Regions from separate parts of the Sodalis sp. RH15 genome, predicted to be linked through region 1. Evidence: predicted binding sites of a transcription regulator. Region 1 holds the regulator's gene; each other region holds the start of a gene.
The links. Region 1 encodes CRP, which controls carbon source genes, mostly activating them, when cyclic AMP is high. Its sites were predicted from a motif close to ATGTGANNNNNNTCACAT; they were not measured.

Region 1 (7,938 bases):
AGCGTAGGGTTACCATGTCAGCACAACATCCCATTATTGCCGTTACCGGCTCCAGCGGCGCCGGCACCACCACCACCAGTCTGGCTTTCCGTAAAATTTTTCACCAGTTGAATATTCACGCCGCCGAGCTGGAAGGGGACAGTTTCCACCATTTTACCCGTCCGGAAATGGACATGGCCATTCGCAAGGCCCGCGATCTCGGGCGACATATCAGCTATTTCGGGCCGGAAGCCAATGACTTCGGCCTATTGGAACACACCTTCCTGCAGTATGGGCTCACCGGCCACGGCAAAGCGCGAAAATATCTGCACACCTATGACGAAGCCGTTCCCTACAATCAGATTCCCGGCACCTTTACTCCCTGGCAGCCGCTGCCGGAGCCGACGGATGTGCTGTTTTACGAGGGGCTGCACGGCGGGGTGGTTACCGACCACCATAATGTGGCGCAGCATGTGGATCTCCTGGTGGGTGTAGTACCCATCGTCAACCTGGAATGGATACAAAAGCTGGTGCGCGATACCAGCGAACGCGGACACTCCCGGGAAGCGGTGATGGATTCCGTGGTGCGATCGATGGAAGACTATATCAACTACATCACACCGCAATTTTCCCGTACCCATATCAATTTTCAACGGGTTCCCACGGTGGACACGTCCAACCCCTTTGCCGCCAAGGCCATCCCTTCGCTGGACGAAAGCTTTGTGGTAATTCACTTTCGCGGCCTGGATCATATCGACTTTCCCTATCTGCTGGCGATGCTGCAGGGGTCGTTTATTTCCAATATCAATACGCTGGTGGTACCGGGAGGGAAAATGGGGCTGGCGATGGAACTGATCATGGGACCATTGGTAAAGCAGCTACTGGAAGGCAAACGCATTGAATAAACCGGGCGCGGCCGGAGCGTCGCGCCCGCGGTAACGCATCCGTCATTCAGGACGGCAAACGCACTTCAAAACTATGGGTAACGTTCACGGATTTGCCGAGCATCAAAGACACCGAGCAATACTTTTCCGCTGACAGCTCCACCGCCCTTTCGACGATTTTGTCGGTGAGCCCCGTGCCGGAAACTATGAAGTGTAAATTAATATGGGTAAATAACCTCGGCGCTTCGTCGCGGCGTTCAGAGGTCAGCTTGACTTCGCAATCACGCACATCCTGACGCCCTTTTTGCAGAATCGATACCACGTCGATGGCGCTGCACCCCCCAGCCGCCATAAGTACCATTTCCATTGGGCTGGGCGCTTTTTCCCCTGCGTTGCCATCCATCAAAATCTGGTGGCCGGAGGCGGATTCACCTATAAAAGACAGACCTTCGACCCATTTTACTCGTGCTTGCATTATGATGACTCCAGATAAAAAGTTTTTCCTGCACCCTACATTTTTATTGGAAAGGTGGCAATGTTACCTAACATACTTCATGCTGATGCAAGACAACAGAAGACACTGCTTCAAACCTATGCTAAAAACAAGGCTGGATCGACCTCATGATAATGAAAGGGCAAGAGAGCGATCGGAACATCACTAAAACCAGACCCTAATAAGTTCCCTAACGTCGCTCCGTTTACAACGGAGATGGATCGATAAAACAGCGCCGTAATAGGGAATACGATGTCCTGAACAAGGACAGCGATGACAAAAGAGGATAACAGCGAATGGTTCTCGGCAAACCGCAAACAGACCCGACTCTCGAATGGTTCCTGTCTCATTGCCATATTCACAAGTATCCATCGAAGAGTACGCTAATACATCAAGGCGAAAAAGCTGAAACACTTTACTACATCGTCAAAGGCGCCGTCGCGGTGCTGATAAAAGATGAAGAAGGTAAAGAGATGATCTTGTCCTACCTTAACCAGGGGGATTTTATCGGGGAATTGGGCTTATTCGAAGAAGGCCAGGAGCGCAGCGCCTGGGTTCGTGCGAAAACCGCTTGTGAAGTGGCTGAAATTTCTTATAAAAAATTCCGGCAACTGATTCAGGTGAATCCGGATATCCTGATGCGTCTGTCGGCGCAGATGGCCAGCCGCTTGCAGGTCACCTCGGAAAAAGTCGGTAATCTGGCGTTTCTCGACGTCACGGGACGTATCGCGCAAACCTTGCTTAATCTGGCGAAACAACCCGACGCCATGACCCACCCCGACGGCATGCAAATCAAGATTACCCGCCAGGAAATCGGCCAGATTGTCGGCTGTTCCCGTGAAACGGTGGGCCGTATTCTGAAAATGCTGGAAGATCAAAATCTCATCTCCGCACACGGCAAGACCATTGTCGTTTACGGTACGCGTTAAACGTTAATCAAACAGGCGTGGTACTCTGTGCCACGCCTGCTTGTTGGCAGCATGTGGCGTCGACTGATCTATCACCCCGAAGTCAACTATGCCTTGCGGCAAACCATCGTGCTTTGCCTGCCGGTGGCGATAGGGCTATTGTTCGGCAGCCTGCAGAACGGCCTGCTGTTCTCCCTGGTGCCCGCCTGTTGCAACATCGCCGGCCTGGATACCCTGCATAAACGCTTTTTTAAACGCCTGGCCATCGGCGGTACGCTGTTCGCCGTCAGCAGCGTACTGATCCAGTGGCTGCTCTTTGTACACGTACCCTTGCCCTTTATCATGGTGGGCCTGGCGCTGGTGCTGGGCGTCACCGGTGAAATCAGTCCGTTGCACGGGCGGTTATTACCCGCCTCCCTTATCGCCGCCATTTTTACCCTCGGCCTGACCGGCAACGCCCCGGTGTGGATCCCGCCGCTGCTGTATATCGCCGGTACCGCCTGGTACGGGCTGTTTACCGGCCTGTGGTTCCGATGGCTTAAAGAGCAGCCGATGCGGGAAACCCTCAGCCTGCTCTATAGAGAGCTCGCGGATTATATCGAGGCGAAATACAGCCTGCTGACCCAGCATACCGACCCGGAAACCGCCCTGCCGCCGCTGTTTGCCCGGCAGCAGCGGGTGATTGATCTGATTGCGCAAATTTACCAGCAGCTGCATATGCTGTCGGCCAACCATCAGCTTCAGTACAAACGTCTGCTGCGGACATTTCAGGTGGCTCTGGACCTGCAAGAGCATATCGCCGTCAGTTTGCATCAGCCGGACGAAGTGCAGAAGCTGGTGGAGCAGAGTCACGCTGAAGCGGTGATCCGCTATAATGCCCAATTGATTGCCGCCCGGCTGCGGGTGGTAGCGGACGATATTCTTTATCATCGGTTATCGGGCCGTTTCACCATGGCGGAAGCCCTGTCGGCGGTGGAAAAAATTGCCCAGCGAAATCCGGATAATCCGGTGGGGCAATTTTGTTTTTATCACTTCAGCCGCATCGCCCGGCTGCTCAGGACGCAACGTCCGCTCTACCGGCGGGATATCATGGCGGATAACCAGCAACGGCTCTCTTTCTGGCAGGCGCTGCGCAGCTACTGTTCGCTCAAATCCATGGCGCTGCGCAACGCCGCCCGGCTGGGCATTATGCTGGCCATCGGCAGCAGCCTGGGACTGGTGTTCAACCTGCCTAAACCCTACTGGATTCTGATGACGGTGATGTTTGTCAGCCAGAACGGCTATAACGCCACCCGGGTACGTATCCAGCATCGGGCGCTGGGAACCTTGGCCGGCCTGGTTATCGCCGCCGCGACCCTGCAGCTCCATCTGGGGGACGGCACGGTTTTATTGTTTATGCTGGTGGTGACCCTGGCGGCTTACCTGGTTTTGCGGAAAAATTACGGCCTGGCGATGACCGGCTTCACCGTAACCGCCGTTTACACCCTGCAGCTATTGTCCCTGAACGGTACGCATTTTCTGGTACCGCGGCTGGTGGATACCCTGATCGGATGCATGCTGGCGTTCGGCGGTACGCTCTGGCTGTGGCCGCAGTGGCAAAGCGGCCTGCTGCGCAAAAACGCCCATCAGGCGCTGGAAAGGGATCAGGACGCATTGCGTCTGTTATTACAGGCGAATCCGGAGCCGGCGGCGCTGGCCTATGCCCGTATGCGGGCCAACCAGGCCCATAACGCCCTGTTCACCTCACTAAGCCAGGCCATGCAGGAGCCCGGTTTCAACTCCCGCTACCTCATCGATATGCGCCTATGGGTGACCCATAGCCAGTTTATTATTGAGCATATCAATGCCATGACGATACTGGCGCGGGATCACTACATGCTGACGCCAATGCTGGCGGAAAAATACCTGACCGCCTGCGAGGTGGCGCTGCAAACCTGCCAGCAACGGCTGGAATACGATGGTCCGAGCAGCGAACAGCCGGTACTGGCCACCGCCGGCGATACGCCGGAGCAGCCGGGCACCCCGATGGAACGCCATCTGCGGCGTATCCTGTTCCATTTGGGAGTCATGCATACCATCTCGTCGGTTGCCTGGCGCCAGCGACCGCAGCACGGCCGCTGGCTATCGCGGCGATTGGGGGAAAATGCCCAATAGCCGCCGATAATGGCGGCTGAGCGTGTTGGCAAAGTGCCCGGTCGAGAAAGGCGGTTTGATAAGTGAACCGTCCGCGCCAGGCTCTTTCTCAGTGAGCTCAGCCGGCGGTAACCTGGGCCACCGCCTGTTCAAACCTGGCCATTCCCTGATCGATATCGTCAAATTCCACCACCAGCGACGGGGCGAAACGCACCACGTCCGGGCCGGCGTTCAGGATCATCAGACCGTTGGCGGCGCTGGCATGAAGGAATTCCCGTGCCCGGCCGTGATAGCCGGGTTTCAGCGCGGCGCCAATCAGCAAGCCCATGCCCCGAATTTCTTCGAACACATGATAGCGGTCGTTAATCTTCTGCAGCGCGCTGAAAAACCTGTCATGCCGTTCATTGATTCCCGCCAGCACCGCCGGCTGGTTAATGACGTCCAGCGCCGCCTCGGCCACCGCGCAGGCCAGCGGATTGCCGCCATAGGTGGTGCCGTGGGTTCCCACCGCCATCACCGACGAAATCTCCTCGGTAGTAAGCATGGCGCTGATGGGGAAACCGCCTCCCAGCGCTTTGGCGGTGGTGAGAATATCCGGCAGGACACCATAATGCATATAAGTGAATAACTTACCGGTCCGGCCCATACCGCACTGCACTTCGTCCATCACCAGCAGGGCCTGGTATTGATCGCACAGATCCCTAAGCCCCTGCAGGAATTCCGGCGTGGCCGGCGTGATCCCGCCCTCGCCCTGTATCGGCTCAACCACCACCGCGCAGGTATGATCGTCCATCACCGCTTTTACCGCCGCCAAATCGTTGAACGGCACGTGGACGATATCACCGGGTTTCGGTCCGAAACCATCGGAATATTTGGGTTGGCCGCCCACCGTGACGGTAAAGAGCGTACGGCCGTGAAAGGCGTTGTGGAACGCGATGATTTTGGTTTTATAAGGGCTGTGGCGGGTGATGGCATAATGACGGGCCAGCTTAAAGGCGGCTTCGTTGGCTTCACCTCCCGAATTGGCGAAGAAGACCCTATCGGCAAAGGTGGCATCGATAAGTTTGCGCGCCAGCCGCAGCGCCGGTTCATTGGTAAAGACATTACTGGTGTGCCACAGGGTTTCACCCTGGCTTTTCAGCGCCGCCACCAGCGCCGGATGGCAATGGCCCAGGGCGGTCACGGCGATACCGCCGGAGAAATCAATGTACTCCTTGCCTTCCTGGTCCCATACCCGGCTGCCTTTGCCTCTGACGGGAATAAATTGAGCAGGTGCATAAACTGGCAAAATGACCTGATCAAACGTTTCCCTGGTTACCGCGTCATCATGTGTTTTCATAAGCTTTTTACTCTATCCGCCGCAAAAGATAAATGAAATTATAATCATAAAATATGAATAAAAAATCACTTCAATGCAATCTTTTATCGCCGTTCAACGGCAAAAAATTATATCCGCTACCGACGCCGGGCCGGTTGAAGCATTCGCGGCGGGCCATCGGCTTACATCGCCAGGAAATTCGCCAGCAACCGATGTCCCTGTTCGCTGAGAATGCTCTCAGGATGAAACTGTACACCTTCAAGGGGCAAGGTACGATGACGGATGCCCATGATTTCATCGTGAACGCCTTCTTGCAGGCTCCAGGCGGAAACCTCCAGGCAGGGCGGCAAACCGGCGGTCTCCACCACCAGCGAATGGTAGCGGGTCATGGTCAAATCCGCGGGCAACCCGGCGAAAACCCCCCGGCCGTCATGGACGATAGGTGAGGTCTTACCGTGCATAACCTGCTTTGCCCGCACAACGCGGGCGCCGAATACCTGCGCTATGGCCTGGTGGCCGAGGCAAACCCCCAAAACCGGTATCTTGCCGGCAAAATGCGCAATGGCCGCCATGGAGATGCCTGACTCGTCAGGGGTACCGGGGCCGGGAGAAATCACCAGCCTCTCGGGCGCCATACGGTCGATATCGTCCAGTTGCACCTCATCGTGGCGTTTAACCTCTACATGTGCGCCCAGTTCGCAGAAATATTGGTACAGGTTATAGGTAAAGGAATCATAGTTATCGATGATCAGCAACATGGTAAGGGTGGCCTATTTTTACCGGTTGTTCAGGCAGGAAAATGAAGAAATGGGTCAGCTTGTCCCACGCATCGGGATTTCAGCCAAGTATAACGTGCTCCATATCCCGCTGTCGAACATCGGGCGGGGGGATTCACCGGCTTTAGCGTGAGGCAAATCGAGCCTTGGCGCGGCGCGCGTACCTATTCTGGGACAGAAGGTCAAAACCAGAGGTCAGGCATCGGATATCTGAAGTCAAATAATGGAATAGCGGAATAAAAGGCCGTATATTGCTCATAATTGACTTAATTAGTGAGCAAAGTTCCTGAATGACCACCATCATGGAAAAGACCACCGGACTTGTCGCCTTTGTCCGCACGGTCCAAAACGGCTCCTTTGCCAGCGCGGGACGTATTATCGGGGCCAGTCCCTCGGCCGTCTCCAAAAGCGTGGCCCGTCTCGAAGGGCGCCTGGGGGTGAGGCTATTTCAACGGTCAACCCGGACACTGAGGCTGACGGTGGAAGGCACGGATTATTATGAACGGGTGGCGCCTTTGCTGCAGGCAATGGAAGAAGCGGAAAATCATGTCCAGTCCAACGAGACACCGCAGGGCCTTATCCGCATCAGCGTGCCGGTTTTGGTGGGACGCGTGCTGATGGCGCGGTGGGTGGCGAAATTTGTCCTTCTCTATCCACGCCTTAAATTCGATCTCGACGTCACCGATCGAAACGTCGATATCATCCGGGAAGGATTTGATCTCGCCTTGCGTATCGGCGCCCTGCCGGATTCCGGGCTGAATGCCCGCTTACTGGGCTATACCGATCATATTTTGGCCGCGTCGCCGGCATACCTGAAGCGCCGCGGCGCTCCCCTTGCCCTTGACGATCTGCAACATCACGACTGCCTGCGTTTCCTTATTGCGGGACGTCCCTTCCCCTACGCGTTTGCCGGCGGCACCTCCATCATCCCCGACGGTCCTCTCGATACCAGCGACGGCGCCACGCTTCGCCAGGCCGCCGTCGAGGGGATGGGGATTATTCAAATCCCCCGGTTCGCGGTCGCCGACGACATCGCGGCCGGAACGTTGATCCACGTCCTGCCCGGGTTTCCCATGCTGGTATCCCCTATCCACGCGCTGCATCCCTTTGGCCGCCAACTGCCGATCCGTGCCCGGCTGTTCGTGGATTTTCTGGTGGAACAATTCCGTGAAAAGGATACGGCATCCTAGGCGTTCCAGCCGCCATCGACGGTAAGATTTTCGCCGTTGGTATAAGAGGCGTCCGGGTGAGCCAGATAAGCGACGGCGGCGGCTATCTCTTTCACCTTGCCGAAACGGCCGACGCTTGTGAGCTTGACCATGGCGTCATATTCCGGCGTGCCGGGGTTCGGACTCAGCTCGGTGTCGATGGGACCGGGCTGGACGCCGTTAACCGTAATGCCCATTGGACCGAGCTCACGGGAAAGACCTTTGGTAAAACCGGACAG
Region 2 (7,938 bases), 610 kb from region 1:
GACCTTGGTATATTCCAGCAAGGAGGGATCGGGGAGCGCCTTTGCCAGCAGCTGCGCCGCGCCGCGTAATCCGCCGAGGGGGTTTTTGATTTCATGGGCCAGCCCGCGCACCAGATCCCGCGCCGCCACCTGCTGGGCATGCTGGATTTGTTCCTGGCTCAGACGCCGCTGATTGTCCATCGGCGCCAGTTCCATCAGGAAATAATCTTCCGGCAGGCGTTGCACGGTAAGGGAAAGGATATGCGCCCGTCCGTCCACCACCAGGGTAACTTCATTATCGGTAAACCCTTGTCCGGCATTAAGGCTTTCGCGCATCAATTCGACGTTGAGGGAAAAATACCCCATTAATTCAGGCAACGGCGTACCGAAAAGCTTACGGGAACTTTGCGCCAGCAGCTGTTGCGCCGCCGGGTTGGCGTAATGAACGGCAAGATCGTTATCTAGCAGCAATATGCTGTTTATTAACGAATTTAGGATCTGCCCAGCATCGGGCAATGAGCCTGTAGCCATAAAGCAGTCTCCCGCACTATTCTAGTGCATTTTAGTCCATTAGATAATATTGCGCATGGCTACGCGCAAGGTTTGCTGGAGAAAAAAGCCCATCCGAAGATGGGCTGAAAGTTTCCACGGCAACAAAAAACACAATGTAATTAAACGCTGTAATACAACTCGAATTCCACCGGATGCGGCGTCATACGGATGCGGTCAACTTCTTCAGTACGCAGCTCGATGTAAGCATCAATGGTATCGTCAGTGAAGACGCCGCCGCGGGTCAAAAACTCGCGATCCGCGCTGAGGGATGCCAGGGCTTCATCCAGCGATCCGCATACCTGAGGAATTTCCTTCGCTTCTTCCGGAGGCAGATCGTACAGATTCTTGTCCATGGCATCGCCGGGATGAATCTTGTTGATGATGCCGTCGAGTCCGGCCATCAGCAGCGCGGCGAAGGCCAGATACGGATTGGCGGCCGGATCCGGGAAGCGCACTTCGATACGGCGTCCTTTCGGGCTCGGCGATACCGGAATACGGATTGAGGCGGAACGGTTGCGGGCGGAGTAGGCCAGCATCACCGGCGCTTCATACCCCGGGACCAGACGTTTGTATGAGTTGGTGGTGGGGTTGGTCAGCGCATTGATGGCTTTAGCGTGTTTGATTACGCCGCCGATGTAGAACAGCGCCGTTTCGGACAGGCCGCCGTACTTGTCGCCGGAGAACAGGTTGTTGCCGTCTTTGCTTAAAGACATATGGCAATGCATGCCTGAGCCGTTATCGCCGAAAATCGGTTTGGGCATAAAGGTCGCGGTTTTGCCGAAGGCGTGGGCGACGTTATGCACGACATACTTGTAAATTTGAATTTCGTCGGCTTTTTTCACCAGGGTGTTAAAGCGGGTGGCGATTTCGTTCTGGCCCGCGGTAGCCACTTCATGGTGATGGGCTTCCACCACCAGACCCATTTCTTCCAGGGTCAAACACATGGCGGAACGCAAATCCTGTGATGAATCCACCGGCGGTACGGGGAAATAGCCGCCTTTGATGCCCGGACGGTGGCCTTTGTTGCCGCCTTCAATAACCTTGTCGGAATTCCAGGCCGCTTCGACGTCGTCGATGGCAACGTGGGAACCGGAAATGGAGGAACCGAAACGGATATCGTCGAACAGGAAGAATTCAGGTTCAGGTCCGAAAAAAACGGTATCGGCGATGCCGGATGATTTCAGAAAATCTTCAGCGCGCTTGGCGATGGAACGCGGATCGCGATCGTAACCCTGCATGGTGGCCGGTTCAAGGATATCGCAGCGGATGATCAGTGTGGTTTCTTCATAGAACGGGTCAAGCATGGCGGTGCTTGCATCGGGCATCAGCACCATGTCTGATTCGTTGATGCCTTTCCAGCCGCCGATTGAAGAACCGTCAAACATTTTGCCGTCTTCAAAAAAATCGGCATCCACCTGATGGGCCGGTATTGTGACGTGCTGTTCTTTCCCTTTCGTATCAGTGAAACGCAAGTCGACGAATTTGACTTCGTGTTCATTTAGCATCGTCAAAACGTGTTCAGCGGACATACTTATATTCTCCCGGATGTGCCATTGTCGTCGTGGAACGAAATCGTATGGTATGGATTTTTTAAACTTACCTAGGCTAAGCTTAACTAAGCTAAAACTGTGCCAACATTGCTAAATGAACGCGAGGCGCCGAATTGCGGCCTTTTAACGGTTGCCAAGCTGCACCAGATTGGGGGGGGGGTGCTATTTTAGTGCATTTGTGCGCTGAGTGGGCACTATTTTGGTGCAATGCGTGCGAATAATTGAAACATTGCACTGATAAAGGGATGATGGGGCGCTGAAAATGACGCAAATGCAGAGAACAGCGCGATCTTGTTTAGTCCTTCGCCTATAACGTGTACAATAACGCGCTATTTCTAATGCCTGAGGCAAAGTTGTGATCGAAAATTTGCGTAACATCGCCATCATCGCGCACGTCGACCATGGGAAAACCACCCTGGTCGATAAGCTGTTGCAACAATCCGGAACATTGGGTGACCGCAATGACGCCACCGAACGCGTGATGGACTCCAACGATTTGGAGAAAGAACGGGGAATTACCATCCTCGCGAAAAATACCGCTATCAATTGGAACGGGTACCGTATCAATATCGTTGATACCCCCGGACATGCCGATTTCGGCGGTGAGGTTGAGCGCGTCATGTCCATGGTGGACTCGGTGCTGCTGCTGGTGGACGCCATGGACGGACCCATGCCGCAAACCCGTTTCGTGACCCAGAAAGCCTTTGCTTACGGTCTCAAGCCTATTGTGGTCATCAACAAAGTAGACCGGCCCGGAGCACGCCCCGATTGGGTGGTGGATCAGGTGTTCGATTTATTCGTCAACCTCGGCGCAACCGATGAGCAACTGGATTTTCCGATCATATATGCCTCCGCGTTGAACGGGGTCGCAGGCTATGAACATGAAAACATGGCCGAGGATATGACGCCGCTGTTCGAGTCGATCGTGAAGAATGTCGAAGCGCCCAACGTTGATAGCGACGGTGCGTTCCAGATGCAAATCTCCCAGCTTGACTACAACAGCTATGTTGGCGTTATCGGTATCGGCCGCATCAAACGCGGTTCGGTCAGACCGAACCAGGCAGTGACCATCATTGACCACGAAGGCAAGCGCCGCAATGGCAAAGTGGGTCAGGTGCTCGGGCATATGGGCCTGCAGCGTATCGAGTCCAAACTGGCTGAAGCCGGTGACATTATTGCCCTGACCGGTCTGGGTGAACTGAATATCTCCGATACCATCTGCGATCCGGCCCAGGTTGAAGCGCTGCCGCCGCTGACCGTGGACGAGCCTACCGTCTCTATGTCCTTTGGGGTTAACACCTCGCCGTTCTGCGGCAAAGAAGGCAAATACGTGACGTCCCGCCAGATCCTGGAGCGCCTGAACAAAGAGCTGGTGCATAATGTGGCGCTGCGGGTGGAAGAAACCGAAGACCCGGATACCTTCCTGGTGTCGGGCCGCGGCGAGCTGCATTTGTCGGTGCTTATCGAGAATATGCGCCGTGAAGGTTTTGAAATCGGCGTTTCCCGTCCGAAGGTTATCTACCGTACCGTTGACGGTAAAAAACAGGAGCCGTTCGAACAGGTTACGCTTGATATCGAAGAGCAGAACCAGGGTCCGGTGATGGAAGCGATGGGCATGCGCAAAGGCGAGATGCGCGATATGCTGCCGGACGGCAAAGGCCGTATCCGTCTTGATTATATTATCCCCAGCCGTGGCCTGATTGGTTTTCGTACCGAGTTCCTGACCATGACTTCCGGCACCGGCCTGCTGTATTCGTCGTTCAGTCATTATGACGATGTGCGTTCGGGTGAAATCGGCCAGCGGCAGAACGGCGTGATGATTTCCAACGGCCAGGGTAAAGCGGTTGCTTACGCCCTGTACAGCCTGCAGGATCGCGGCCGCTTGTTCCTGGGCCACGGCGCGGAAGTGTATGAAGGCCAGATTATCGGTATTCATACCCGTTCTAATGATTTGACCGTCAACTGCCTGACCGGCAAGAAATTAACCAACATGCGCGCTTCAGGTACCGATGAAGCCACTACGCTGGTGACGGCGATTAAGCTGTCGTTGGAACAAGCGCTGGAATTTATTGATGATGATGAGCTGGTGGAAGTGACTCCCCATTCCATTCGGTTGCGTAAACGTTATCTGACTGAAAACGATCGTAAGCGCGCCAATCGTTCCAGCAAAGAAGTCTGATCTTAGGCACGAGAAGACAAGATGCCGGTCCATGCAGATGGACCGGTATTTTTTTGCCGAAAATCGGCGCGGTCTCCCTTTAACACGCTCGGTACAGCTTCGGAGTTGGCGGGCTTACCGCGCCATGGGGTGCTCGGCGGCCACCAGATGGCCGCTACGACCCCATTGTCACGGTCTCCCTTAACACGCTCGGTACAGCTTCGGAGTTGGCGGGTTCGTCAGTCTGGCTGATAGATCAAGGCGATATTATGCTGCTGGCAGTAGTCGTGGAATTTGCGCGGGGGGGACTGATCGGTGATAAGGGTGTCGAAGAGGGTTAGGGTGCCGATGCAGGCGGGTTTGATATTGTCGAACTTGCTGTGATCGGCCACCAGAATTCCTTGCTGCGACAGGGATAAAGCGCGGTGCTTCATGGTGAGCTCATCAAAATTGAAGCAGGTCGCACCGTAGTGAATATCTATCCCGGCGGCGGAAATAAACGCCTTGTCGGGACAGATGTTATCCAGAATGGAATATTGGGTCAGTGGAGTGAATATGCAGTTGGCCGGATGGAATTCACCGCCGCACAGTATGACTTTGCAGTTGGGCAGATCCTGCAATGCCAGGAACGTATTCAGCGAGTAGCAAATGCCGGTGAATGCCAGGTCTTGGTTGATGGCGTCGATAATGAATGGCGTGGTGGTTCCGCAATCAAAAAAAACCGTGTCGTCTTTTTCAATCATTTGGGCCGCCATACGGCCGGTAATGCTTTTTTCTTTAACGTGCTTGGCTTTTTGATCCGACACAAAGTAGTGGGTGACTGAGCTGTTTTTCGGATCGTTGACGACATATCCCCCCAGCAGAACCACCTGCGCCGGCTCGGCGCTGAGATCGCGGCGGATGGTCATTTCTGATACGCCCAGCAGGACGGCGGCATCCTTCAGATGGATTTTGTCTTCCCGCTTTAAAGCCTGTATCAGCCTGTTAATCCTTTCTTCGCGCCGCGTTTCCATAGTGTACCCTGCGTCAATTGTTCCAATGTTCGCCGGTGTGAACAGTCAATATTTGCCGGTGGCTGCTGCGCCCGTCACAATACTTACCCCGGAACTGGTGCCGATACGGGTGGCGCCGGCCAGTATCATGGTTTGCGCGGTCTGACGATCGCGAACGGCGCCGGATGCCTTGACGCCTACGTCCGCCCCAACGGTCTGCCGCATCAGCCTGACGTCCTGTTCCCGGGCGCCGCCGGTGCTAAAACCCGTGGACGTTTTCACAAAGGCCACCTTAAGTTCGCGGCAAATCTGGCAAACTTGCACGATCTGCTCTTCGCTCAACAGGCAGGTTTCCAATATAACCTTCAATGGTGTGGCGGCGCAAACCTGGTGCACTGCCTGTATATCGGCGGTTACCGCGTCGATTTTCCCGCTTTTCAGCCAGCCGACGTTAATCACCATATCGATCTCCCCGGCCCCGGCTTCGATGGCCGCTTTTGCTTCAAAAGCCTTGGCGGCGGTCAGGCCGGCTCCCAGAGGGAAACCCACCACCGAGCACACTTTAACGTCGGTTCCCTGCAGCGCACGGGCGGCGAACGGCACATAACCGGAATTTACGCAGACGGCATAAAAGCCATACTGCTTTGCTTCTTCGCATAAAGCGGCTATTTGCGCCTCGGTGGCGTCCATCGCCAGCAGGGTGTGATCGATATATCGGGGAAAGTCGATTTCTGTTTTGTTCATGAGTGCGTCCTCGTGAGGGATGATGTTAATGTGAAAATAATAACATTATCTAACACCGTTATATAGCCATTTGTCCGTTAATTTTTCTCATGAGATGTGATAGGTGTCATATTATTAACATTTATGGGTTGATAATGTTAGCGTAGTAACATTGAATGCTATGAAAACATTAGAGAGGCAAATGATTATGGATATAGCGGTTATTGGTTCCAACATGGTGGATCTGATTACCTATATCACCGAGATGCCGAAAACCGGGGAGACGCTTGAAGCCCCGGATTTTGAGATCGGTTGCGGCGGTAAAGGCGCTAATCAGGCGGTGGCGGCAGCCAAACTGGGCGCCGGCGTGATGATGATGAGTAAGGTCGGCGACGATCTGTTCGCCGACAATACGGTAAATAACCTGCGCCGGTACGGCGTAGATACCCGCTATGTTGAGAAGGTGCCGGGGGTTTCCAGCGGAGTGGCGCCGATTTTTGTTGATCGGGATTCACATAATCGCATCTTGATCATTAAAGGGGCCAATAACCATTTGACGCCGGCGGATGTTGACCGTGCGGCGGAGCAGCTCAAGGACTGCAAGGTGATTATCCTGCAGTTGGAGATTCCGCTGGCGACGGTGTATCACGCCATCGACGTTGCCCGGCGGCTTCATGTGCCGGTGATTCTTAATCCGGCGCCGGCCAGCCGGGAGCTGGATATTGCTTATGCCTGCCAGTGCGATTTTTTCATGCCTAATGAAACGGAGCTGGAAATCCTGACCGGTATGGCGGTGGACAGCGAAGAGCATATCCTTGCCGCCGGCCGCTCTCTGCTCTCCCGGGGGCTGAAAAACCTGATTATCACCATGGGACACCGCGGCTCGGTGTGGTTGACCGGCGACAGCGTCCACCGGGTGGATGCGGTGCCGGTACAGGCCGTGGATACCAGCGGCGCGGGCGATGCCTATATAGGGTGTTTTGCCCATTACTATGTCGGCAGCCAAGACGTGAAGCAGGCTATGACATATGCCTCGGCCTATGCCGCATTCAGCGTACGGGGCAAAGGCACCCAGCGTTCCTATGCCGACGCCGCCCAGTTCCATGATTTCCTCGCCACCTTACATCAGGAATAACATCATGCACCACAATACGGTACAAATGCCTGACGGCTATCTGAATAAAACACCGCTGTTTCAGTTTATCCTGCTGTCTTGCCTGTTTCCTTTATGGGGCTGTGCGGCCAGTTTGAACGATATCTTGATTACCCAATTCAAAACGGTGTTCGCCTTAAGCGATTTCGCCAGCGCGCTGGTGCAAAGCGCGTTTTACGGCGGCTACTTTCTGATTGCCATTCCGGCCTCGATGGTCATTCGCAAAACCAGCTATAAAGTGGCCATTATGACGGGCCTGTCGCTGTATATCATCGGCTGCGTGCTGTTTTATCCTGCGTCTCATATGGCCACCTACACCATGTTCCTGGCGGCGATTTTCGCCATCGCCATCGGCTTGAGCTTTCTGGAAACTGCGGCCAATACCTACAGTTCGATGATCGGTCATCGCGACTATGCGACGCTGCGGCTTAATATCAGCCAGACCTTTTATCCCGTCGGCGCGCTGATGGGCATTGTGCTGGGCAAATATCTGGTTTTCCAGCAAGGGGACAGCCTGAGCAGCCAATTGGCCGCCATGACGCCGGAGCAGGGGCATCAATTCCGCCTGAATATGCTGGAACTCACCCTCGAACCTTATAAGTATCTGATCATGGTGCTGGTAGTGGTGCTGGTCTTGTTTGCCATTACCCGCTATCCCCGTTGCAAGCCTGTGGTAGATCGACAAAAAACCGCCGCGCCGGGTATGGGAGAAACCCTGCGTTATCTGGCCGGTAACGCCCGCTTCAAAAAGGGTATAGTCGCCCAGTTCCTTTATGTGGGGATGCAGGTGGCGGTATGGTCGTTTACCATTCGTTTGGCGCTGAACCTGGG
Region 3 (7,938 bases), 730 kb from region 1:
GGAAGTTGGCATCAGGATGACATCGCAAACCGATGCGGCGATAGTCATTACAGCATGTTTGAAGGCGTAAGGCTGACGGAACACCAGCGGCAGCAAATGCGCGATTTGATGAGTCAGGCTCGCCTTGATATTCCCCGTATCAATGTGAGTGAAATGGAACAGTTGCATGTACTGGTAACAGCAGAAAATTTTGATGAGCCGGCTGTTAGGGCCCAAATTGAAAAAATGTCCCGGCAAAATGTCGCTCGCCAGGTTGAAATGGCTAAAGTGCGGAATCAAATGTACAACCTGCTGACGCCGGAGCAAAGACAAATTTTGAATCAGAATCATCAGCAACGCCTGGCAGAAATGGCGTCGCAAATATCGGAAATGATGCCATCTTCTGCCCAGAAGCCGGTACAGAGTGTGACCCTTAAATAAGACATCTTCATTTTTCCTTGCCATAGACACCATCCCTGTCTTCCCCCACCGAAAGGTGGGGTTTTTTTTAATGACTGACACCTACAATCATCGACAAGCAGCAAACCAATGCCGGCAATGACAAGTCCTTGGAATGTGGCGACATAAGACACAAGCAAAGTGCCCGCAGTTCCGCTGCGTTAATGCTACGATATTCCCGTGCCGCATCCTAAAATGTCTTGCAAAAGTGTGACATAAACCAAAGGAAGCCGGCCTCCCGGGCAGGCCGGCACCGGTCTCGCTTTCATATCTCTGCAATCTGGCGAAAATAACCTAACACGCGGTTTGCAACATCTTTTATCAACTGTGGTGCTGCATGTGCCGATGATTGGCATTATGGTAATTGCGGCGCCAAGCCAGACCCATCCTTTTTCCCATTGGGTTACAAATTGTCCGGTGTACCGAGTGGTGAAAAGCTAAGACACTGGTAAATGTAATGCATTATCATAGGGTATAAACGTGAGGATAGTGGGAAATTGCCTGACCTGAATCAATTCAGCAAAAGGGATTTGATATACTATTTCCACCATAAGCCATAGGTCGGATTTAATCCGTTCCTCAAAGTTAACCGGCATAGTGTATTCTACAAATAATAGCTAAAGCTCAGAGGTAGTCATGATTAAGAAAATCGGTGTACTGACAAGCGGTGGTGATTCACCGGGCATGAATGCAGCGATCCGGGGCGTTGTGCGCGCCGGACTTTCCGAAGGTTTGGAGGTTTATGGCGTCTATGACGGTTTCCTCGGACTGTTTCAGGATCGAATGAGCAAGCTCGACCGCTATAGCGTATCGGATATGATTAACCGTGGCGGTACCTTTTTGGGCTCGGCCCGTTTCCCTGAGTTCCGTGAAGAGGGAACCCGCGTTATTTCCATTGAGAACATGAAAAAACGTCAACTCGATGCGCTGGTGGTTATCGGCGGCGACGGTTCTTATATGGGTGCCAAGCGTCTCACTGAAATGGGCTTTCCCTGCATCGGTTTGCCCGGCACCATTGATAACGATGTGGCCGGCACTGACTACACCATCGGTTATTTCACCGCCTTGGAAACGGTGGTCGAGGCTATTGACCGGCTGCGCGATACGTCTTCTTCACACCAGCGTATTTCCATCGTTGAAGTCATGGGCCGCTACTGCGGTGATTTGACCATGTCGGCGGCCATTGCCGGCGGATGCGAATTTATCGTACTGCCGGAAGTGGAGTTTAAACCGGAAGATCTGGTTTATGAAATTAAAGCCGGTATCGCCAAGGGTAAAAAGCACGCCATCGTTGCCATCACCGAACATATCTGCAATATCAGCGAATTGGCGCAATATATTGAAAAAGAAACCGGCCGTGAAACCCGCGCCACTGTATTGGGTCATATCCAGCGTGGCGGCAGCCCGGTAGCTTATGACCGCATCCTGGCCTCGCGCATGGGGGCATTTTCCATCGAACTGCTGCTGCAGGGCTACGGCGGGCGCTGCGTCGGGGTGCAAAATGATAAATTGGTCCATCACGACATTATCGACGCCATAGAAAACATGAAACGGCCGTTCAAAAGTGATTTGCTGGAATGTGCTAAAAAACTCTACTGATCGCTTCAACTTCCCGCTATTTAACGCCCCCGTCATCGGGGGTTTTTTTTACCCTCTGTGGTTTAGCTCTTTTGCTTATATAAATTACGTTTTTATTCTTTAAAATGTTACAGGATTTCTGACACTCTCTGCTTAGTCGATATTCAGGTGATAAAAAGACTCTTCGGGAGAGCAACGATGTCAAAGTGGCAAGCAGGGTTGTTGTTGATTTTATTGTCGGGAAGCGCGCTGGCAAAAGATATCCAATTATTGAACGTGTCCTATGACCCGACACGGGAGCTTTATCAGGACTACAATGCTGCCTTCAGCAAATACTGGCAGGCTAAGACCGGCGACAAGGTCACCATTCGGCAATCCCACGGCGGGTCAGGTAAGCAGGCTACCTCGGTTATCAACGGTATTGATGCGGATGTGGTGACATTGGCGCTGGAATCTGATGTGGACGCCATCGCAGCGCGCGGCCGGATTGATAAAAACTGGATTACCCGGCTGCCTGATAACTCGGCGCCTTATACCTCCACTATTGTTTTTCTGGTACGTAAGGGCAATCCCAAGCAAATTCATGACTGGCCTGATTTAATCAAGCCTGGCATCTCCATCATCACGCCGAACCCGAAGACCTCCGGCGGCGCGCGTTGGAACTATCTGGCCGCCTGGGGTTATGCGCTGCATCATAATAATAACGATCAGGCGAAAGCCCAGGATTTCGTCAAGGCGGTTTATAAAAATGTGAGCGTACTGGATTCAGGCGCCCGCGATTCCACGAATACCTTTGTGGAACGCGGCATCGGCGACGTTTTAATCGCCTGGGAAAACGAGGCTTTGCTGGCGGTGAATAAGGTGGGTAAAGGCCAATTCGATATCGTTGTTCCCAGCGAGTCAATTGTGGCGGAGCCTACGGTATCGGTAGTAGATAAAGTGGTGGACAAACGGGGAACCCGCGACGTGGCTACCGCTTATCTGACCTATCTTTATTCGCCGGAAGGCCAGCGTATCGCGGCCAGAAACTATTATCGTCCCCGTGATCCGGCAGTGGCGAAGGAATTTGCCGATAAATTCCCACAGCTCAAGCTGTACAGCTTGAAGGATGTGTTCGGGAGCTGGCAGCAGGTGCAAAAAGTGCATTTCTCCGACGGCGGCAGCTTCGATCAAATCAACCAACGTTAACCGTTAACCCAAGCATAACGCCGATGGCTATAAGCCATCGGTGAGCTTGTTGACAAAGTGTTCGGTCGGGTTAGGCTACCAGATCGTAAACACGCCGTGAATACATCCCTGTAGGCTCGATCCGCGCCACCCATGGCGCGGACGGTTTACTCTTCTGGCAACCTGCCCTGCCTTATTGACTTCGAGTGCATTTGTCAACAGTCTGGCCGATGGCAATAAGCCGTCGGTTTTTTTCCTCACATCTTCTTCCCGCTGCCCTGACGGACCACGTTTTTCCGGCGACCGCATCCTCTTCTCGCTTCACTCTCAAATTCAATTGCTTGTGTGAATAATCTTTTTTATCACTAGCGAAACGTTTCGATGGCGATCACATTTTTGATGGATTGAGCTTGTACACCTCTGCTTTTTTAACTAATTTCATCCTCAGCGAAACGTTTCGCTGGTGGAGGCAGGAAAATGAAGAAAGGTGTTTTACTGAACGCTGACGTCTCTGCGCTCATCTCCCGTCTGGGCCATACGGATCAGGTCACGATTGCCGATGCGGGATTGCCCATTCCCTCTTCAAGCCAAAGGATTGATCTGGCGTTGACCCGGGGTGTGCCGACCTTTTTACAGGTGGTGAGCGCGGTTGTCAGCGAAATGCAGGTAGAAAAGGCCATTTTGGCCAAGGAAATGGCGGAAATTAATCCTCAGCTGCATGAGGCGCTGCTGGATCAGTTGACGGCCCTTGAGCAGCAACAGGGCAATACCATTGCCATCGAGTATATCAGCCACCAGGTATTCAAAGCCCAGACCGCATATAGCCGCGCGGTCATCCGCAGTGGGGAATGCACTCCTTTCGCCAATGTCATCCTGTGCTCCGGCGTCACCTTCTGAGGCATCTATGCAACCGTTACTGCAATTGACAGGGATAGACAAATCCTTCCCGGGGGTTAAGGCGCTTACCGGCGCGGCGCTGACGGTTTATCCCGGCCGCGTTATGGCGCTGGTGGGAGAGAATGGCGCCGGCAAGTCTACCATGATGAAAGTGTTGACCGGCATCTACAGCAAAGATGCCGGCACCCTGTCATACCTGGGAAAAGAGGTGGCGTTCAGCGGGCCGAAGGCATCCCAGGAAGCCGGTATCGGCATTATCCATCAAGAATTGAATCTTATTCCTCAGTTGACCATTGCGGAAAATATCTTCCTCGGCCGCGAATTCCTCAATCGGTTCGGCGGTATCGACTGGAAACGGATGTACAGCGAAGCTGACCAGCTGTTGGCCCGGCTCAATCTGCGGTATAGCAGCCACCGTCTGGTGGGGGAGCTGTCCATCGGCGATCAGCAGATGGTGGAAATAGCCAAGGTCATCAGCTTCAAGTCCCGGGTCATTATCATGGATGAGCCTACCGATGCGCTCACCGATACCGAAACGGCGTCGCTGTTCAGCGTGATAAACGAACTCAGGCAGCAGGGCTGCGGCATCGTTTATATTTCCCATCGGTTAAAAGAGATTTTTCAAATCTGCGACGATGTCACGGTGCTTCGGGACGGGCAGTTTATCGCCGAACGCCGGGTAACCGAGTTACAGGAAGACGCCCTGATCGAAATGATGGTGGGACGTCGCCTGGAAGAGCAATACCCGCGCATTGAAGTCCCTCTCGGCGAGGAACGTCTAGCGGTCAATCATCTTAGCGGCCCCGGCGTCGACGATGTCAGCTTTACGCTGCGCCGCAGTGAAATCCTCGGCGTCGCGGGCTTGATGGGCGCGGGACGCACGGAACTGATGAAAACCCTCTATGGCGCGGCGAAACGCACCGGCGGCACGGTAGTGCTGGACGGGCGAGCCATTATGACCCGCACCCCTCAGGACGGGTTGGCTAACGGTATCGTCTACATTTCCGAAGATCGTAAGCGGGACGGGCTGGTGCTGGGGATGTCGGTGAAGGAGAACATGACCCTCACCGCCCTGCGCTATTTCAGCCGTCAGGGCGGCGGATTGAAACACGCGGAAGAACAGCAGGCGGTAGGGGATTTTATTCGTTTATTCAATATTAAAACGCCCTCGATGGAGCAGCCAATAGGCCTGCTGTCCGGCGGCAATCAACAAAAAGTCGCCATTGCCCGCGGCTTGATGACCCGGCCCAAGGTATTGATTCTGGATGAACCGACCCGCGGCGTCGATGTCGGCGCTAAAAAAGAGATTTATCAATTAATCAATCAGTTCAAAGAAGAAGGGCTCAGTATCATTTTGGTCTCTTCGGAGATGCCCGAAGTGCTGGGAATGAGCGATCGCGTGATGGTGATGCATGAGGGCCGCTTAAGCGGCATTTTCCCCATAGGGCAGGCCACTCAAGAGGTCCTGATGGCCGCGGCCGTCGGTAAGCAATACAGTACCCAGCAGGAGAATCAATGATGAGTACCCGGATTATTCCCGTTAAACGCGGTTTCAGCAAAACTTGGCTATTAGAACAGAAATCATTGATTGCGCTGCTGGTGCTTATCGCCGTGGTGTCTTCCATGAGTTCGAACTTCTTCAGCCTCAATAATTTGTTCAATATTCTTCAACAGACCTCCGTGAACGCCATTATGGCGGTGGGCATGACGCTGGTGATCTTGACCGCCGGTATCGATCTTTCCGTGGGTTCGCTGCTGGCCCTGACCGGTGCGGTGGCCGCGTCGGTGGTGGGGCTTGAAATCAACGTGTTCGTCGCGGTGGGAGCCTCCCTATTGCTGGGCGCGGCAATCGGCGCCGTGACGGGGGTCATTGTGGCGAAAGGAAAGGTACAGGCCTTTATCGCGACCCTGGTGATGATGCTGCTGCTGCGGGGCGTCACCATGGTATATACCGACGGCAGCCCGGTGAATACCGGCTTCAGCGATGCGGCCGATGCGTTCGGCTGGTTTGGTATCGGCCGTCCGCTGGGCGTGCCTACGCCGGTGTGGATTATGGCGGTGGTGTTTCTCGCCGCCTGGTACATGCTGCACCACACCCGTTTGGGCCGCTATATCTACGCATTGGGCGGCAATGAAGCCGCGACGCGGTTGTCGGGCATCAGCGTTGATAAGGTCAAGGTCATCGTCTATTCGCTGTGCGGGCTGACGGCGGCGCTGGCCGGCGTGATTGAAGTGGCCCGGCTCTCTTCGGCGCAGCCCACCGCCGGTACCGGGTATGAACTGGATGCCATTGCCGCCGTGGTGCTGGGGGGAACCAGCCTGTCCGGCGGTAAAGGCCGCATCATGGGAACCCTTATTGGCGCGCTGATCCTCGGATTTTTGAATAACGGACTGAATTTATTAAGTGTTTCTTCCTACTATCAGATGATTGTAAAGGCTGTCGTCATTTTGTTGGCGGTATTGGTAGATAACAAAAGCAGTAAATAACCTCCCCTGCAGGAAACATAAAGATGAAAATGAAAAAATTAGCTGTTTTGATGTCCGCCGTTGCGTTAAGCGCCGCTTTCAGCGCCAACGCCCTGGCAAAAGATACTATTGCGCTGGTGGTTTCCACTCTTAACAATCCGTTCTTTGTTTCGATGAAAGACGGGGCGCAACAGGAAGCGAATAAACTGGGTTATCAATTGGTAGTCCTCGATTCGCAAAACAATCCGGCCAAGGAATTGGCTAACGTGCAGGATCTGACGGTGCGCGGCGTCAAGCTGGTCATGATAAACCCGACGGATTCCGATGCCGTGGGCAATGCCGTTATCCTGGCCAACCAAGCCAAGATCCCGGTCATCACCCTGGATCGTAAGGCGAACAAGGGCCAGATCGTCAGTCATATCGCCTCGGACAACCGGGTCGGCGGCAAAATGGCGGGTGATTTTATCGGGCAAAAACTGGGTAACAGCGCCAAGGTTATTGAACTTGAAGGGATTGCCGGCACCTCAGTGGCCCGTGAACGCGGCGAAGGATTCAAGCAATCCGCCGATCAATACAAATTCACCATGTTGGCCAGCCAGCCGGCTGATTTCGATCGCACCAAAGGTCTTAACGTCATGCAGAACCTGCTGACCGCCCACCCGACGGTACAAGCGGTATTCGCGCAAAATGACGAAATGGCCTTAGGCGCGATGCGTGCCCTGCAAACCGTCAATAAAACCGATGTGCTGGTGGTAGGCTTTGACGGTACGGCGGATGGACTCAAAGCGGTGCAAAGCGGAAGAATGGCCGCCACCGTGGCGCAGCAGCCCGATCAAATCGGTATTATCGGTGTTGAAACCGCAGACAAAGTATTAAAAGGCGGCAAGGTGGATGCCATAATCCCGGTAGCCCTTAAGCTGGTCACGAAATAACGCCGGTTCACTTTCTACAGCAAGGTATTGCGTTATCGACCCGCCAGCCGGGGGACGATAACGCATTCAATCAGGATAAATACGATGGCGACAAACAAGCTGGTGGTGCTGGGTAGTATCAATGCCGATCATATCCTCAACCTTGAGCAATTTCCTCGTCCCGGTGAAACGGTTATTGGAAAAAACTATACCGTCGCTTTCGGCGGTAAAGGCGCCAATCAAGCGGTGGCGGCCGGGCGTAGCGGGGCGAATATCGATTTTGTCGCCTGCGTCGGCGAGGATGATATAGGGCAGCGTATCCGTAAGCAGTTGGCGGCGGACAACATCGGTGTCGGATCGGTGGAAGCCAGCCCCGGCACAACCACCGGCGTTGCGCTGATTTTCGTGAACCGGGATGGTGAGAATGTGATTGCCATCGATCCGGGCGCCAACGCCGCGCTTACGCCGGATTATCTGGCGC
Region 4 (7,938 bases), 2.0 Mb from region 1:
CACCCGCCGGGCGTAGTCCACCGCTTCCTGGGTCGGCGCATAGGCGTTATGCAGCAGTTCAATCTGGCGCGGGTTAATCAATGATTTACCGTTGAAACCCATTTTGCGTACCAGCTCCACTTCCCGCAGGAAACCGGCCTCGTCGTTGATATCGGCATAGACCACATCGAAAGCGTCGATGCCGGCGGCGCGGGCCGCGTGCAGCACCGCGCAGCGGGCGTAGAAAAGTTCGGTGCCGTCGCCCCGTTCGGTTTGCATATCCATGACATAATCAAAGGCCGCCAGGGCAATGCCGATAAGCCGTGGAGAACAGCGGGCTATGGCCACCGCGTTAATCACGCCGATGGCCGATTCAATGGCCGCCATGGTTCGGGTGGAACCCACTTCCCGGCCGCAGGCCCGCTCGATGCGTTCAATATGGGTTTCCAGCTCATGTATATCCTCCGGGCTGTCGGTTTTCGGCAACCGCACCACATCCGCCCCGGCCCGCACCACCGCCTCCAGATCCTTCAGGCCGAACGGCGTATTGAGCGGGTTAATGCGCACTACGGTTTCAATGTCCCGGTACATGGGGTGCTGCAGCGCATGGAACACCAAGATCCGGGCGCTGTCTTTTTCCCGCAGCGAAACGGCATCTTCCAAATCGAACATGATCGAATCGGGACGGTAGATAAACGCGGTGGACAACATGGCGGCATTGGCGCCGGGAATAAACAACATACTGCGGCGAAGCTTTTTCATGACATGCTGTCCCATACAATATCTTCCGCGCCGGCGGCCCGTAATACCGCGGTCTGAATGCGGGCGCGGATTACGCAATCCAGCGCCCCTTTATCGTCGATAATGATCAACCCTTCCGTAACGCCCATGGCAGCCAGCGTTTGATCAATGACCTGACGGATTTGTATGCCGAACTGTTTTATCACCTCGCTGTTCACGACAATGTTCAACTCGCCGTCGGCCGGGGCGATTTTCACCAGCAGATCGCTGGATTCAAACGTACCGGCCAAGGATTCTTTAACTATCTTCATAATGACTGTCCTGACAAAAAAAATTCGGTTACGCACATTCCGACCGGTGATGTGACGTTAAAAAGGCAAACGTACAGGGCGGCACGATTTCCCGGATGTGCGACATCTGCCGATCCTTTAGCAATGCCCGCACTTCCGAGGCTGAAATCGCCCAGCCGGAGGATTGGCATTTGCGGGGAATCTCCACCACCGACACCGGCGGTGAAGCTGAACGCCCGGGCTCTTCCAACCACACCCGCATATCGCGATTGTATTGTTCAGTCACCGGACAATAGGGCTCGGTGCCGACAAAACGATGGGTAATACCGAGGGCCGGCGCGATATAACGGCGAAAAATCAGCAGATCGATGGCGCTGTAGGTCTGGCCTATAAGCTGCGTATCCCGTAAAAAATAGCCGGGGAACGTCGCCCGCGAAATGAGATAATCCGAGCCGGGATGCACCGTGACATGGCTGAGATGCGCCACGCCTTGACGCACCATTTCAAGACGCTCGGCATAGGAAAAGAGCGACACATCTTCCCGCACCACGAAGATATGCACCCAGTCGCAAACAGCGGCGGCCTGCTCCGCCAGGTAGGCGTGCCCCAGGGTGAAGGGATTGGCATTCATGACGATCCCGCCGATTCGGGCGCCGGGATGACGCTGCAGGGCCAGCGCGCGGCAATAGCGCGTAATGCCCACCGGCGTGTTTTCCATCAGAACCGCCACCTGGTCCCATTGCGCCAGGGGATAAAAGCCGCAGCCCTTGAACAGGGCGATATTGGACGGACGCGTATAAAGAAACAGGTGAAAATGCCCTTGCCGTATCGCCAGATTTTCCACCTCTCCCACCAGGCGGGCGCTCAAGTTATCCCCGCGGTAATCCGCCGCCACCGCGACGCATTTGATGGTATTGCCGGCAATGCCGGCGCACCCCGCCAACTGCCGGCCATCATGGGCCACCACGAAACAATCGATATCCTCATCCATGCCCAGGCCGCTGGTGTCCAGCAGGGCGCGCACCTCGGCCAACCCGCCGCGTTCCGGCAGGGCGCGCCCTTCGTTCAGGCCGTTAGCGGTGCATCGGACCGGCAGCACGGCAAATTCCAACGCGTCCAAATCATACATAGCGCTTACCCTATGGCTCGAATCCCGGGCCTCGGCGATGAGCCCGGCGGTTTTTAAACTACGCGGCGGCATGAGACGACCCGGGCATGGAATAATCAACCGCATCAACAATCTGATTTCTCAAATGGCCGATTTTTTCGATTTCCACTTCGATGCAATCGCCGCTTTTCATGAACAGCGGCGGGGTACGCTTCTTGCCGACGCCCCCCGGCGAACCGGTGATAATCACGTCGCCGGCGTGCAGCCGGGTGAAGGTACTGATGTATTCAATCAGCGCGGCAATACCGTGAATCATGCTGCCGGTATTGTCGTTTTGTACCAGACGGCCGTTTAACCAGGTACGGATGTTCAGGTCATGGGGATTGGGGACTTCATCGGCAGTGGTGAGATAAGGGCCGAACGCGCCGGTTTGCCGCCAATTCTTGCCCGCCGTGAACCAATTATGTTGCCAGTCCCGCGCCGAACCATCCATATAGCAGCTATACCCGGCGACATGTGACAACGCCTGCGAAGCGGGAATACCCTCCCCCTCCCGGCCGATAATCACCGCCAGTTCGCCTTCGTAATCAAATTCCGCCGAAAGACCAGGTTTGACAATCGGCATACCGTGACCGGTTTGGGAATCGGCGAAGCGAATAAAAAGCGTCGGCGCCGGGTTCACCTCATTGAACTCTTTACGCTTTTCGGCATAGTTCATGCCGACGCATAAGATTTTGCCCGGATTTTCAATTACCGGCAGGAATGTTACCTGGTCAACCGCTATATCCGGCGGCTGATGGCACAGATCCTGCGCCTCGGATAAGGCATTGCCGGCCAGCAGGGTTTTAAGATCCGGATAGCGCGGGCCAAGACGGCGGCCTAAGTCAATCAGGCCGTCTGCGGCCACGATGCCGTAGCTCTTGCCGCGCTGATAAACATAACTTGCGAGTTTCATACATTTTCCTGAATTAACATTCTTCTCAACCCGATGGCCCGGCCGGTATTAGCCGGTAAATCACCCTCGTCCGGCATGCACAGCCGGGTCGCAGCGTGGCCGGATATCAAAGTAAGAAGTTGCCCAAGACCAGCAAGGCGACCGAGACGTTTATCGCCCCGCCGATGCGGGTCGCGATTTGGGCAAACGGCATAAGCTCCATCCGGTTGCCGGCGGTGAGGATAGCCACGTCGCCGGTGCCGCCCTGGCCGCTTTGGCAACAGGACACGATGGCCACGTCGATGGGATGCATACCGATTTTTTTACCCACCAGATAGCCGGTACCCACCAGGGTGCAGACGGTGCTGACGATCACCAGCAAATTGGAGAGGGTGAATGCATTCACCAGCTCCTGCCAGGGGGTAATGGCGACGCCGACGGCAAACAGAATCGGGTAGGTCACCGAGGTCTGGAAAAATTTATACACCACCTGGGAGCCTTCCAGCATGCGGGGAGAAACGCCGTGGGCCAGTTTGATCAACACCGCGATAAACAGCATGCCCACCGGGGCCGGCAGGCCGATCAATTTATACCCCAGCATGCCCAGCATATAGAGCAGCACCGCCAGCAGCGCCCCGGCGGCAATAGCGGTCACATCGGTTTTACCGCTAAACGTGCCGGTAAGGGCAGCGGCCGGCTGGTCCTGGCCCGACTGATTGGCCGGCATCAGCTTGCCTTCGCCGGTCAAATGGGGATAGCGTTTACCCAGCCGGTTCAGGCAGCCGGCAATGATAATGGCGGTTAATCCGCCGAGCATCACCACCGGCAATATCCGTCCCAGCACCACGCCCTGTTCCATATGCAGCAATGCGGCGTAACCGATGGAGAGCGGTATTGCGCCCTCACCCACGCCGCCGGCCATAATCGGCAAAATAAGAAAGAAGAAGATCTGAAACGGCGGCAGGCCAAGGGCCAGTCCAACGGCCATACCCACCAGCATGCCGGCCGCCTCGCCGCACAGCATCGGGAAAAAGATGCGCAAAAAACCTTGAATCAGGGTGCGCCGGTCCATGCTCATGATGCTGCCGACGATAATGCAGCAGATATAGAGATATAGAATGTTCGTCGATTTATAAAAACTGGTGGTGGCCGTCACCACCACCTCGGGTAACAAACCGTAATGCACCATTGCTGAAGGAATAAATGTGGCGCAAATAGCCGCCGCGCCCATTTTACCCACCACCGGCAGGCGCTTGCCGATTTCACCACAGGCGAAGCCAAAAAACGCCAGGGTCGCTACCATCACCACGATATCGTTGGGTAATTTCCCGCTCAGGCAATCAATACCGATGAGAATGCCGGCCAATAAAAATAGCGGCAGTGGAATAATACCGATTTTCCAGCTATCAAGGATATGCCACCATTTTTCCTTGACAGAAATTTCTTTCACCGTTGCCGGTTCAGCTGTAGCAATATAACTGTCTTCTGTCGTGCTCATAATCAGCCCCCTTATACCCGCCATACTCCAAGCTGCAGATGCGTTGGTTTTCCTGCAGCTCGAATTATTTAGGGTAAGTAAAATAAGTGCTGGAATACTAAAAAACGGCTGACGTTATTTATGTGATTGAATTCAAATTTAAACCGCTATTTTAAAGGTCTTAAAGATTTTAATGGATTTTATTATTTCATGGTCATGGCAGCGGCGCAATTTATCTTAATAGAATTTTTATGGGTTATATGATTTCAATGGTTTTTATGGTTTTAATGGTTTTTATTCCTCAAAAAAAATAGCTTGTTAATGAAAGGTGGGAGATATGTAGACTGAGTTTTTAACACTCGGCCGACATTTAGCGGTAATATCCCCCAACGGTTGTGGTTGAGATCACACTTTAGATTTAGCGCCCTTACACCTGATTTTAATCATGATAAGATTACCGCGTTTGCCTAATGGCTATGATTTATTATGTGTATAAAAGTTTCTTTCCATATTAAGTTATTTATCAGCCTGATCCTTTTCTTTTCATTATTGCTATTGCTGATAGGCATATATTATTACTACGACTTGGATAAGCAGCTTTATGCTGAACTCGGCGCTCGCGCTCAGGTCCAATCGCGGGAAATCGCCATGATCCCCACACTGATTGATGCGGTTGAAATCAAGGATACCGACGCCATTGCCGCCCTGGTGGGAAAATTGGCAAAGCGCAGCGATGCCAGTTATATCGTTATCGGCGATGAGCACGGTATGCATTTATATCATTCGGGTTATCCCGGCAGCATTGGCAAGTCGATGATCGGTGGAGACAATACAGAGGTATTGCAAGGTAAAGACAGCATTTCCGTGCGGCGCGGCGGTTTAGGTATCTCCTTGCGCAGTAAGGCGCCCATATTCGATGGGCAACATCATATTATTGGCATTGTTTCTATCGGCTATTTGAAAACTCGTATCGATATGCTCAGCACCGGGAAATTAATTAATATTCTCGTGATGGCGTTAATGTTGCTGGTGGCATTATTTGTGTTTTCCTGGTGGTTTGCCAATACGATGAAGAAACAGATGTTTTCACTGGAGCCAAGAGAAATAGGCCTATTGGTCCGCCAGCAAAAAGCGCTGTTGGAATCCATTTTTGAAGGCGTGATTGCCATCGATAAAGAATACCGCGTTGCCGAGATCAATCAAGCGGCCAAATCGATACTCTCCCTGCATGCATCCTCAAGAGAACTGCGCGGCAAACGCCTGTCATCGGTGATTAAACCCATCCCTTTCCTGCAGGAAAAAACCATGCTGGCCAGCGATACCCATGACGAAATCTGCCTTTTCAATCAGGTTACGGTCATCGCCAGCCGCGTGCGGATTTTGCTGGAGGATAAGTTGCAGGGCTGGGTAATCAGTTTTCGCGATCAGCATGAAATAAACAGTCTCAATGTTCAATTAAGCCAGGTGAAGCGCTATGCGGATAATTTACGTATTTTGCGTCATGAGCAGTTGAACTGGACCGCCGCCCTGGCCGGGTTATTGCATATGAAACGCTATGATGAAGCAATACGGTATATTGAAGCGCAATCGGAAAGCGCCCAGGAAATACTTGATTTCGTCTCGGCGCGTTTTTGCTCGCCGGCATTGTGCGGCTTATTGCTGGGCAAGTATGCCGGGGCGCGTGAAAAAAACGTGAAGTTGTTATTTGATCCGGCCTGCGGCCTGGCGCAACTGCCATCCGGCCTGCGCGAAACCGAGCTGATGTCGATTATCGGCAACCTGCTGGATAACGCCGTTGAGGCAACCCTGTTGCGTAAGGGGGAGCGCTATCCCATAGAGGCCTATATTGTCGGTAGCGCCCGTGATGTGGTGATCGAAATAGCCGATCAGGGCATCGGTATCCCCCAGGGGATGCGGGAACGGATTTTCGACGTGGGCATCACCACCAAACCCAGCGGCGATCATGGGCTTGGCCTGCACCTGGTGGCAAATTATGTGAATCATTGCGGCGGAACCATTGAGGTGTCCGCCAATCAACCTTACGGTACGGTTTTTTCCATTTTTATTCCGATGGAAAGTCGTGCAATGTTACCCGACCTCATTAATCCGGATGAATCTGATGATACAGCCTGAAATTTTTGACGTGCTGGTGGTGGAAGATGAAAACCAACTGGCGCAAATGCACGCTGATTTTATCGACGGCCATGCACAGCTTCGTCTGGTGGGCGTTGCGCGCACCTTGAAGGACGCGCGGGAACAGCTCCGTCAAAAGCGGCCCCGGCTGATCCTGCTGGATAATTACCTGCCGGACGGTGAGGGGATCTCATTAATCGACAGCGAACTTATGCGCGGACTGGAATGTTCGGTGATTTTCATTACCGCCGCCAGCGATATGAATACCTGTAGCCAGGCTATCCGCTGCGGTGCGTTCGACTATATTCTTAAACCCATCTCCTGGAAGCGGCTGAGCCATTCGCTGGAACGGTTTATTCAGTTTGCCCGGACCCAGCGGGCCTTCAAAGTGGTAGACCAGCAAAACGTCGATATCCTTTATCAGCTGCAATCCAAAACATTCAGCCAGGATACCGGCAGCAAGGGCATAGAAGAAAATACCCTCAATCTGATCCGGCAAATTTTTATCGCCGGTCAAGACAGCCTGCATTCCGTTGACGATATCGTCAGCCAGACCGGGCTGAGTAAAACCACCGCCCGCCGCTATCTGGAATACTGCGTGGAAATTGATTTCCTCAGCGTTGAAATGCGCTACGGCAAAATCGGCCATCCGCGCCGGCTATACCGACGCCACACCCCTTCGTAGCCACCCTTTGCCGGCCCGTGATTAATTATTCCGGTTATTGCCGGAGCGTTACGATCCTGGCTGGATTTTTATGCACCCAAAACGCCAAAACAGCAACTACAGTTACCTTTAGGTTCGCCTAATGTCTTGTTAATGTATGGATATTAATTTAACTGCGCTTAGGTTCACAATTCATCATCACGGTTAAAATCTCCCCATTCAGCATAGTTTTCCAGCCTGACGTTCCCCCCGGTAAAATATAAAAACCACCGCGACGCATAAAATGTTAATGTTCCTGCGTGAAAAACAAATAAATGCATAACATTCAATGTATTATAAAAAATAAGCCATGACTGTCATGGATATCAAATCCGCCGATGAAGGAACTCCAGTCAATAAAACCACATAAAAATTCAGTTCATGAATAATACCAAATACCTAAATAATGATTGCCATCAATTAACTAACACAGCACGGCAAATAATAAATTAAGCGTGATCCGGATCACTTTCGAATTAAGCCGCCTGGTTAATATGGCCGCCATCGCAATGAAGTAGGCGGTACTTAATTATTTCCCCTTTCAAATATTGATTATTTGAGAGCGGGATACCC

Region 2: the regulator CRP is predicted to act here: its motif matches at 6,004-6,021, upstream of deoC (deoxyribose-phosphate aldolase).
Region 3: the regulator CRP is predicted to act here: its motif matches at 3,560-3,577, upstream of rbsD (D-ribose pyranase).
Region 4: the regulator CRP is predicted to act here: its motif matches at 4,671-4,688, upstream of ACL2XO_RS12810 (2-hydroxycarboxylate transporter family protein).

Annotation. Positions count from the first base shown of each region.
Region 1 is NZ_CP178738.1:809,030-816,967, reverse strand. It holds gene ACL2XO_RS03705 (phosphoribulokinase) at 15-884, shown strand; gene ACL2XO_RS03700 (OsmC family protein) at 931-1,338, opposite strand; gene crp (cAMP-activated global transcriptional regulator CRP) at 1,653-2,285, shown strand; gene ACL2XO_RS03690 (YccS/YhfK family putative transporter) at 2,337-4,418, shown strand; gene argD (bifunctional acetylornithine/succinyldiaminopimelate transaminase) at 4,516-5,736, opposite strand; gene ACL2XO_RS03680 (aminodeoxychorismate synthase component II) at 5,898-6,473, opposite strand; gene ACL2XO_RS03675 (LysR family transcriptional regulator) at 6,782-7,681, shown strand; gene ACL2XO_RS03670 (SDR family NAD(P)-dependent oxidoreductase) at 7,678-7,938, opposite strand, start outside.
Region 2 is NZ_CP178738.1:203,198-211,135, reverse strand. It holds gene glnL (nitrogen regulation protein NR(II)) at 1-510, opposite strand, end outside; gene glnA (glutamate--ammonia ligase) at 651-2,060, opposite strand; gene typA (translational GTPase TypA) at 2,437-4,260, shown strand; gene deoR (DNA-binding transcriptional repressor DeoR) at 4,479-5,252, opposite strand; gene deoC (deoxyribose-phosphate aldolase) at 5,298-5,975, opposite strand; gene rbsK (ribokinase) at 6,163-7,089, shown strand; gene fucP (L-fucose:H+ symporter permease) at 7,094-7,938, shown strand, end outside.
Region 3 is NZ_CP178738.1:77,313-85,250, reverse strand. It holds gene cpxP (cell-envelope stress modulator CpxP) at 1-420, shown strand, start outside; gene pfkA (6-phosphofructokinase) at 1,075-2,037, shown strand; gene ACL2XO_RS00340 (sulfate ABC transporter substrate-binding protein) at 2,215-3,204, shown strand; gene rbsD (D-ribose pyranase) at 3,661-4,080, shown strand; gene rbsA (ribose ABC transporter ATP-binding protein RbsA) at 4,088-5,599, shown strand; gene rbsC (ribose ABC transporter permease) at 5,599-6,567, shown strand; gene rbsB (ribose ABC transporter substrate-binding protein RbsB) at 6,591-7,478, shown strand; gene rbsK (ribokinase) at 7,563-7,938, shown strand, end outside.
Region 4 is NZ_CP178738.1:2,771,367-2,779,304, reverse strand. It holds gene citE (citrate (pro-3S)-lyase subunit beta) at 1-741, opposite strand, end outside; gene citD (citrate lyase acyl carrier protein) at 738-1,031, opposite strand; gene citC ([citrate (pro-3S)-lyase] ligase) at 1,060-2,139, opposite strand; gene ACL2XO_RS12815 (fumarylacetoacetate hydrolase family protein) at 2,198-3,073, opposite strand; gene ACL2XO_RS12810 (2-hydroxycarboxylate transporter family protein) at 3,180-4,550, opposite strand; gene ACL2XO_RS12805 (ATP-binding protein) at 5,016-6,662, shown strand; gene ACL2XO_RS12800 (response regulator) at 6,649-7,347, shown strand.